3 regions of the Calidifontibacter terrae genome follow, and region 1 is predicted to be linked to each of the others. Evidence: predicted binding sites of a transcription regulator. Region 1 holds the regulator's gene; each other region holds the start of a gene.
What was found. Region 1 encodes LexA, which represses DNA repair genes until DNA is damaged. Its sites were predicted from a motif close to TCGAACANNTGTTCGA; they were not measured.
Positions count from the first base shown of each region.

Region 2: a site for LexA is predicted at 1,393-1,408, ahead of ACYU98_RS04945 (HNH endonuclease signature motif containing protein). Genes of this name have one in related genera too.
Region 3: a site for LexA is predicted at 1,874-1,889, ahead of ACYU98_RS04300 (HNH endonuclease signature motif containing protein). Genes of this name have one in related genera too.

Region 1 is NZ_BAAGZF010000006.1:257,189-260,464, forward strand. It holds gene nrdR (transcriptional regulator NrdR) at 1-93, opposite strand, end outside; gene ACYU98_RS09420 (LysM peptidoglycan-binding domain-containing protein) at 448-864, opposite strand; gene lexA (transcriptional repressor LexA) at 1,153-1,875, shown strand; gene ACYU98_RS09430 (Sir2 family NAD-dependent protein deacetylase) at 1,907-2,821, opposite strand; gene ACYU98_RS09435 (LysR family transcriptional regulator) at 2,844-3,276, shown strand, end outside.
Region 2 is NZ_BAAGZF010000002.1:470,572-473,847, forward strand. It holds gene ACYU98_RS04945 (HNH endonuclease signature motif containing protein) at 1-1,341, opposite strand, end outside; gene ACYU98_RS04950 (WCX domain-containing protein) at 1,663-1,929, opposite strand; gene ACYU98_RS04955 (hypothetical protein) at 1,930-2,214, opposite strand; gene purL (phosphoribosylformylglycinamidine synthase) at 2,388-3,276, shown strand, end outside.
Region 3 is NZ_BAAGZF010000002.1:331,923-335,198, reverse strand. It holds gene ACYU98_RS04310 (helical backbone metal receptor) at 1-361, opposite strand, end outside; gene ACYU98_RS04305 (glutaminase) at 425-1,687, shown strand; gene ACYU98_RS04300 (HNH endonuclease signature motif containing protein) at 1,927-3,276, shown strand, end outside.

The DNA.
Region 1 (3,276 bases):
ACATTGCCGACGACGCTTGATCGAGGTGCCGTCTTCGCTGGTGCGGCTGTCGACGACTCGCGAGTCGTCATTGCGGCAGAACGGGCAGTGCACGGGTGGCTCCTCTCGAGGCTGAGCAACCGGACACGGGCACGCAAATGCCCGAGCCGGAAGGGATGGTCAGGATCGCTCTGTAGTAGGTCGATCTGTTGATAACCGGTGGAGAAGTCGTGGACAACGTGGGGACCACATGTGGGCGACTTACATCGGTGTAACTACTAGATATAGGGATACTAGGCCGATCCGACCCCACATGCAACAGCTCGGCGAGTCGCGTTTCGAGGCGATCGACCGCCCTGGCAATAGGCCCCGGAAACACGGCTCACGACCAGGGCAGATGCTGAAAATGACGCGATCGGACGACCGCCCGAGGCGTGTCGTCCGATCGCATAAGACCGCTCCTGCTGCCTATCGCGGCAGCAGCAGGTGTTGCCCGGCGTGGACCTGCAGGGAGTTCAAACCGTTGGCCAACTGCACTTTCACCACGGCCTGACTGATCGGCAACGAGGGGTAGGCGCGGTGGGCCACGTCAGAGAGTGTTTGGCCCGTCTCGACGGTGACCCCCGCGGTCGCGGCCGCGGGTCCGGCCATCGCGCGAGCTACCCCGAAACCTGCCATCAGCACGGCCACGAGGCCGACCAGGACGAGCATCCGACGGCCTCGCACGGTCAACCGGATGCCACCGTCACGACCATCGAAGCGCCCGGCACTCGCGTGGGACTCGGTAAGTGGCGGCACCAGCTTCAGATGACGCCGCGGCCGACGCGTTGAGGGCGCCATTGCCGGCGTCGACATCGGCTGAGCAAGGTGAGTCACAGCACTCATCGGTTCCTCCATCCCCGACACCCAAGGGTGTCTCCAGGTGCAAGTGCCGTTCGCACAGGTGTGCGATCGGACGTCTGTACGATTTATAGCACGAATGTTCGAATTGGGCGAGACACGCGTCGTACACATGTTTGAAAGACTGGGTCCGACGGCATACGCTCGATTCATGCTTCGCAGCTAACTACCGACCACCGACAACATCGGTTCGGCGGCCGGCGAACGACAGCTGTAGACGTGCTCCACGAGTGACCAGACACACCGCGAACCACCAGACGGGACGACCACGACATGGCGAAGATTCACCACCTGCCCGACGGCGACGGCGGGGCCGAACTCACCACCCGTCAACGCAAGGTGTTGGAGGTCATCCGCAACTCGGTCGAGCGCCGTGGCTACCCGCCGAGCATTCGCGAGATCGGTGAGGCTGTCGGTCTGACCAGCCCGAGTTCAGTGGCCCACCAACTGTCGATGCTCGAACGCAAGGGCTACTTGCGACGTGACCCGAACCGGCCGCGCGCGATGGAGGTCATCAGCGCCGAGAGCGATGCCGACCGTCGGGATCGTCGAGGCGACGCGGGCCTTCCGGATGGCGACGAGGACGCGATCGACGAGACCGGTGTCGGCGATCAGCGCCCGGCGGCCACGTACGTTCCGGTCGTGGGTCGGATCGCCGCTGGTGGACCGATTCTGGCCGAAGAGGTAGTCGAAGACGTGTTCCCGCTCCCCCGACAGATCGTCGGCGAAGGTGACCTGTTCCTGCTGAAGGTGGTTGGCGACTCGATGATCGACGCCGCGATCTGTGATGGCGACTGGGTCGTGGTCCGCCAGCAGCCGACCGCCGACAACGGCGACATCGTGGCCGCGATGCTCGACAACGAGGCAACCGTCAAGACCTTCAAGCGCCAGAGCGGCAAGGTTTGGCTCATGCCGCACAACCCCGCCTATGACCCGATCGACGGCGACGACGCCGTCATCCTGGGCAAGGTCACCGCGGTTCTGCGACGCGTCTGATCGGGCTGGCGGGACCCGTCAGCGGGTTCCCTCAGTTGGTCGCCGCAACTGGCCGGGCCGGCAGGTGGGTGGCCAGATCGACCATCACCTGCTGCAGGTCGCGATGCACATGCGCAGTGGCGAGGTCTTCTGCTCGTGACCATCCGGTATTGACCAACACGACTGGGATGTCACGTCTGACGGCATGCCTCGCGAAGCGGTAGCCCGACATGACCCCGAGTGATGACCCGATCACGACCACCGTTGTGGCCGCCTCAACCAGCGCGAAACACTGCTCGACAAGCGCCCTCGGCACCGATTCCCCGAACATCACGACGTGTGGCTTCAGCAGGTCACTGCCGCACATCGGACAGCTGACCAGACGCAACTGCGCGTCCCACCTCCCGTCTAGCTCGACGTCACCGTCCGGTCGCAACGGCGCGTTGCGTGCGTCACCGACGGCCGCCTCGAAACCCGGATTCAGCCGTTCGATCTCCTGTTGCATCCACTCCCGGGCGACGGTCGTACGGCAGCGCAGACAAATCACTTCGTCCAGCCGTCCGTGCAACTCGATCACCGCGCGGCTGCCCGCGACCCGCGCCAACCCGTCAACGTTCTGGGTGATGGTGTGATCGATGAATCCCCGGTGTTCCAAGTCGGCGAGCGCTGCGTGGGCGCTGGTGGGCGATGCGGCGCTGAACCGGGCCCATCCGGCATAAGACCGCGCCCAGTAGCGACGCCGAGCCTCGACCGTGGCGCGAAACTCCGAGACGGTCATCGGTTGCACGCGGCGTACGCCGTCGGCTCCGCGGTAGTCCGGCAGCCCGGATGCGGTCGACAAACCCGCTCCGGTCAGCGCTAATACACCGCCCAGAGCGACTCGTTCGCGCAGCAAGTCCTCCGCTGCGGGTTCAGTTCCTTGCCCGTCTTCAAGGGCGCTGTTGGTCATCGTGGGGTGCTGGCTCATATCGCTTTGTAGGCTAGACCCCATGATCGACGCTGCTGGACTCCGAGTGATACGTGCCATCGCCGATGAGGGCAGCTTCACCGCCGCTGCATCGGCCCTCGGCTACTCCCAGCCGGCGATCTCGCAGATGGTCCGCCGGCTCGAAGAACGGCTCGGCACACCGCTGGTCGAGCGGATGGGTCGCAACGTCCGGCTCACCGAAGCGGGCGAGGTGCTTTCCCGGCACGCCACGAGTGTGCTCAGCGCCATCAGCGCCGCTGAGTCCGAGGTCGCCGCGATTGCCGGACTGCAGTCAGGCAGGGTGCGACTGATGGCCTTCCCGTCATCGTCCTCGACCCTGGTTCCGCGGGCGCTCTCGCTGGTCAAACAGCGTTTTCCCGAGGTGAAGGTCAGCTTCGCCGAGGGCGAGCCGCCGGAGTCTCTGGCCGCGCTGCGCGCTGGGGAGTGCGACGTCG
Region 2 (3,276 bases), on a different contig from region 1:
GCTGCGGATTTTTTCGGCGAGCATGTCGTAGTCGAGGGTGACGACCATCTGGGCGGGGCCGTTGGTGGCGATGGTGGGGTCGCCGTCGAGCCAGCGGGCGACGCGGTGCAGGAGCATCATGAGGGCGTCGATCCGTCGCTTTTCGGGGGTGCGGTCGTCGTCGGCGAGGCGGATGAGTTCGGCACGTTCCTGGAAGGTGTCCCCGGCTTCGCTGGCGGTCTTGCTCGGGCCAGCTGCTTCGCCGGACGTCTTGCTCGTGGCCGCCGCTTCGCCTGCTGCCTTACTCTCGCCAGCTGCTTTGCTCGCGCCGGTCTGGCCAGCGTCAACAGGCTTCCCGATGTGGCGGTGGTGGGGGTCGTTGCAGCAGGAGGTCTTGGGTGACGGGGCGGAGAGGGCATTGATGAGGTGTTTGAACTCGGCCGCGTGGTCGCCGGCGAGCAGGCCTTCGAAGCCAGTCATGCCGTCGTTGTCGTCCCAGATGCGTAGGTATTCGAGGCGTTCTTGTTCGGCCTCTTGATCATCAAGAGTGGAGCCTGTTTCGGGGGTGCCGTGTTCGGCGATGATCCGGCGAGTTAGTTCGTTGATCCCGGCTCGGCCGAGGGTGGCGGGAACGGACAAGAACCAGGCATGGATCTCATCGGTGGTCGCGGTCGGCAGGATCGCGGAGATGCGGCCGAGGTGTTCGAGGGCGGTTTTGGCAACGCTGGTCGAGGCATGACCTTCTTGTACGGCGACGGCCATGACGCGGTGGGCGGGGTGTCGGGAGGCTTGGGCGAGCTTCGCGATCCGAGTCGCGTGGGCTGGTTCGATCCCGGGGACTTGGAATGCGGCAGCAGCCGGCGATGCAGCCGAGGCCGCTGCAGGGTCGAGGGCCACCCCGGACTCATGACTACTGCTGGCGGCGTCGCCGGTTGAAGGGTCGGCAACTGTGTCGGGCGTCAGCGGTCCGGCGTTTCGGATGGCTTCGGCGGTGATGAGGTCGGTGGATCCTTGCCCGAGGGCGACGCGAGTGACCCATTGGGCGGGGCCCGCCGCGGTGGAGTTTGTGATGACGCCGCGGTCGATCGCGTCGGCGGTGATCACCACGAGGGCGGCCTCGGCGCGTTGCATGGCGATTGCCAACACGCGGGCGGCGTCGGTCAGTTCGGGCTCCGTCAGTTGGGTGCACGCGTCCGCCAAGACGGCTAGTTGCGGGATGACTGCGGTCACGTGGGCCAGGGCGTCGGGTCCGGAACCGGGCTCGAGCAGTCGCGCGTCGCCACAGGGTGGTGTGTCGGTCGGCGGGGTGTCCAGGGGGCGGTGACTGGCCGGGAGCGGCATGGTGAGTGTTGCGTTACTCATGCTCGACCCCCTTCGGTTTCGCGTTCGCCACTTCCCCATGTGATGTATTGATCGTACGCCTGTTCGAATCGCGATTCAAGGTTATGTATGAATGAATTGCGTTTATCCACAACCCAATTGGTACTGATCGGTATCCACAGGGGTGGGTCTTGGAGTTGACTTTGGGGTTGGACCAGCCGGGGTTTCGACTCGTCGTTCGTTCCTTGCGACGGCTCAACCAACGGGGGGAGGGGTCGCGACGGCTCAGCCAACGGAGGCTTCGCGACGGCTCAGCCAACGGAGGCTTCGCGACGGCTCAACCAGTGGAGCGTTCGTGACGGCTCAGCCGGCCGAGAAGCGGGCGGCCCAGTCGGCCAGCGCCTCCCGTACGGACGGCGAAGCCTCCTCGATCTCGAACGGCACCCCGGCCATGGCGAGTCCGAACAGTGCCCAGCCGGGGCTACTGGCATCAATCCTGACTCGGGACGTCGCGTCGTCGACCGGATCGACATCGCCGTAGCGACCCCATCGCTGCGCCATCTCTGCCGCGGGCGCGTGCAGCAGCGCTGTCGCCGTGGGGGTCTCGCCGCCGCTGATGCCGGCGCGCACCTAGGCAGCCGGATCTGCGCCTGGCACCTCGCGCGGGCGAAAGTTTGCCCTCGTTCCCGCTGCATCGGCGAGCGTGGCGAGGGTTGAGGCATCCACGGCGGGCGCAGAGCCGAACGGAACATCAACGGTGACGGCTCTTACGGCCTTCGCGCGACGGCGCAGTGGTGCGGGCAACGCCTGCATCACCTTGGACAACACAGACAGCGTCGCATCGCCCATTTCTCCGCCGGCGTGCGCGCTGCCGAGGGCCACGACGAGGGCGATCGCTTCCTGTTCGTCAACCACCAGCGGTGGCATCGTCGCGCCAGCCGCGAACCGGTAGCCACCCTCGGTTCGGGCGCGCTCACCACAGGCGTGGCCGCGGGCGGCAACGGCCTAGCCACAGGCGCGGCGGACCGGTGGCCACAGCCAGATACCCTGGAGCCTCCCGCCTTGCCGCTCCAGGAGAACCCTTGCCCATGGCTCTGTCGCACCTCGTGCTGACCCACGTTCCGGGCGGCTCCGCCCTCTCCGACTTCCGCGCAACCGCCCTGCTGCGCCGATTGCAGGCTGTCGCGCCGGGCGTAACCGGCGTTTCGGCTCGATATGTCCACTGGGTCGCTTCGGCCGCCGAGCCCGACGTGGCCGCCCGCGAAACACTGACCCGACTGCTGACGTACGGCGATCCGTACGACGGTCCGAGCGACGGGACGCTCGTGGTCGTCACCCCGCGGTTGGGCACGATCTCGCCCTGGGCGTCGAAGGCCACCGACATCGCCCATAACTGCGGTATCGATTTGCACCGCGTCGAGCGGGCGACCGAATACGTCATTGCCGGTGAGGTCGAAGACTGGGATGCGGTCGCGGCTCAGCTGCACGACCGGATGACCGAGTCGGCCTTCCCCGGCCACAACGGCGCGAGCCGACTATTCGACGATCGCGTCGCCGAGCCGATGGAGCGCGTCGACGTTCTGGGCCGCGGCAAGGTCGCCCTCGACGAGGCGAACGCGACCTTCGGGCTGGCGCTTTCTGAGGACGAGATCGACTACCTGGCCGAGTCCTTCACCGGTCTGGCTCGCAACCCGAGTGACGTCGAGCTGATGATGTTCGCCCAAGCCAACTCCGAACACTGCCGCCACAAGATCTTCAATGCCGACTTCATCGTCGACGACGAGGTGCAGGCCCGGTCACTGTTCGGCATGATCAGATACACCGAAGAGGTGAACGGCGAGGGCACTGTCGTTGCGTACAAGGACAACGCCTCGATCATGGCCGGCGGCCCGATCACCCGGTGGCTCCCCCAGCAGACTGCCGAGCCGAGCCCGTACGCCGCCCGGGAGCAGGACGTCCACGTTCTGATGAAGGTCG
Region 3 (3,276 bases), on a different contig from region 1:
CCTCGGTGAACAACCGGCGCATGGAGGTCAGCGCCTGATCGACCGTCTCGATGTCGGTGACCCAGACCGCAATCCCGTTCTGCCGCAGCCGCTTTACGTCCAGCTCGCGATTCTCTTCCTTGTTCGCAATCACCAGGTCGGGGGCCAGCTCCGCGATCGCGGAGAGGTCTGGATTCTTGGTGCCACGCACCCTGCGTACGGCTAAGTCGCTCGGGCGGGTGCACCAATCGGTGGCACCCACCAACGTCTCGCGGCAGGTCGTCGCGATCGCCTCGGTCAGCGAGGGCACCAGGCTGACCACCCGCTCGACCCGGTCCGGCAGGTCGACTCGGGCGCCAAGGTCGTCGGTCAGGGTGCGCATCGGTTTCACCGTAGCCGCGGTCGTTGCCTACCGTGGGGCGGACCCGAGGTGAGAGGACGTCCGATGCGATCGATCGTGCCCGACTATCTGACAGAGCTCGCCGACGAATGCGCCGGGGCAACCGGCGGAGCGACCGCCGACTACATCCCGGAGTTGGCGAACGTCGATCCGACGATGTTCGGAATCGCGTTGACCACCGCCGACGGGCGCACGTACGACTCCGGCGACGCCGACACCCTCTTCACCATTCAGTCCGTCTCGAAGGCGTTCGTCTATGCGCTCGCGATCCGCGATCGCGGGCTCGAAGAGGTGCTCGAACGGATCGACGTCGAACCCTCCGGCGAAGCGTTCAACGAGCTGTCACTGGAACGCAACTCCAAACGACCGCTGAACCCGATGATCAACGCCGGCGCGATCACCGCGCACTCGTTGGTCGGCGCCCCGCAGGACAGCGCCGAGCGATGCACCGAGCTGATCATCGAGGGCCTGTCGCAGTTCGCCGGTCGCGATCTCGACGTCGACGAGCGGGCATTTTCGTCGGAGATGCAGCACGCCCACCGCAACCTGGCGATCGCCCACATGTTGCGCAGCTACGACATGTTGACCGCTGATCCCGAGGCGGTCGTACGCGGCTACATCCGCCAGTGCGCCGTGCGCGTCACCACGCGCGACCTGTCGGTGATGGCTGCGACGTTGGCGAACGGCGGGACCAACCCGGTCACCGGGCGACAAGTGGTCGATCCGCATGTCGTGGTGCAGACGTTGTCGGTGATGTTGACCTGCGGGATGTACGACTCCGCCGGCGACTGGATCACGACCGTCGGCATCCCGGCCAAGAGCGGTGTGGGTGGCGGGATCATCGGCGCGCTGCCCGGCCAGTTCGGCGTCGCGACCTTCTCTCCGCGGCTCGACGAACACGGCAACAGCGTGCGCGGCGTTGCCACTTTCGAGCGACTCAGCCACGAGATGGGAATGCACCTGATGACGGTGCCGCCGCTGACCCGATCGGTTGTTCGCCGCCATCGTGAGATCACTCTCCCCGGCGGAATCTCCGCGTATCACTACGAGCTGCAAGGGCCGCTGCGTTTCGCCAGCGTCGAGCAGGTCATCCGCCTGGTCGAGGAGTATCCACCGGAGCAACACACCGTCGTCGTCGACCTGTTCAATTCGACCTCGATCGACGCCACCGCGCGCCGGATGCTGCTGGAACTGATGCGCCGGCTGCGCGGCGACGGACACGAGGTGTGGCTGGTCGACGGCCAAGACGTCGACGACGGTTCGGCCGGGCTGCGGCTGGCGGAGAATCTGAAGGCGATCCGGCCGTGAGGCGACTGGTTGAGCCGCGGTCCGTTGGTTGAGCCGCGGTCCGTTGGTTGAGCCGCGTTCCGTTGGTTGAGCCGCGTCGAAACCCGTCGCAAGTCAAGACCCCAAGCAACGTCTGTGGATAACTAGAACGGGCGAATCTGCCTGTGGATAAACGAAATTCGTTATCCACACCCCTTCCAAATGCATTCGAACAGGCGTACGATGGAGGCATCACCTGGGGAGCGTGGAAGGGGGCAGCAATGACCATCACCGATGTTCCACTGCCCGCGAGCTATCGGCCACTTGAGCCGACAGGCGAGACGGAGAACCGTGGCGCTGCCCGCCTGCTCGACCCGGGGTCCGGCCTCTCCCTCTTGGTGCGCTTGCGCGACGGGCTGCCTGATCTGCCCGCGCTCGGCGATGCCAGCTCACAACTGACCGACCCCGAGCTCACCGACGCCGCGCGCCTCGTGGCGGCCTACTTACAACGCGCCGAGGCCGTGCTCGTCTCACTCACCGCCGACGCAATCGACCGCGGAGCGGTGCAGAATTCCACCGCTGGCGGTGCAGCCCAATGGGTTGCCCGAGTCTCTGCTGGTGAGGGCGCCGACACCCTGATCAGCGCCGAAGCCCGCAACGACGCCGGGCCGCTAGTGACCAACGCCCGCATTGCGCGGGCCGAGTCATCCGAGCCCGTGGTCCCGGAAGGACTCCGGGTCCCGGGGATCGAACCCGCCCACGCGACCCGGATCGCAAACATCGCTCAAGCCAGCCTCCATGCCTCCCACCGCGTGATGACCAACGCCGTCCGCGAGGGCCGCGCCTCGGTGACGGTGGCGCGCTCCGCGCTGCATCACGTGAACCGGATCAAGCACGTCCTGCCCGACGCCACCTACGACGAAATCCACGGCTGGTTCCTCACGCTCCCCGCCGCCGCCGGCAAAGAGGCGGTCGCCGAACTGACCCGGCAGATCATCGCCGAATACGGCACCCCCGACGCCCTGGACGACATCGAAGCAAAACAAGAACGTCTGGAGTTCCTACGCTCCTGGGACGACAAAGACGGCATGACCGGATTCGAAGGTCTGCTATCCGCCGACCACGCCGCAGAGTTCAAACACATACTGCAGTCGCTCTCCGGCCCCGCCCCACGAACGTCTTGCTGCGAGGACCCACACCACCGCCACACCAGTGGCTCGAACTCCGAGGACCCTGGTGCCGGCGATCCCGCCACTGTGTCCGCCAGGGAGTCGGCCGACCCCGCGAGGCTGGTGCGCCTAGCCGACGACGACCGTTCGCCGGGCAAGCGCCGGATTGATGCCCTGATGATGATCTTCCGCAGAGTCGCCCGCTGGCTCGACGCAGACCCCACCGTGACCAGCAGCGGTCCGGTGCACCTGTCGGTGACGGTTGACTTCGAGACCCTCGCCGGAAAACTGCGCCCCGGCGGTGGCAGTGGCGCCGGCATCACTCGCGACGGTCTGTCGATCACCCCGGCCACCGTGCGCCGGATGGCCTGCGACGCGAACATCCTGCCGATGGTCCTCGGATCACCTTCCGAGCCGCTGGACGTCGGGCGGAGTAAACGCCTGTTCACCGGCGGACTGAGA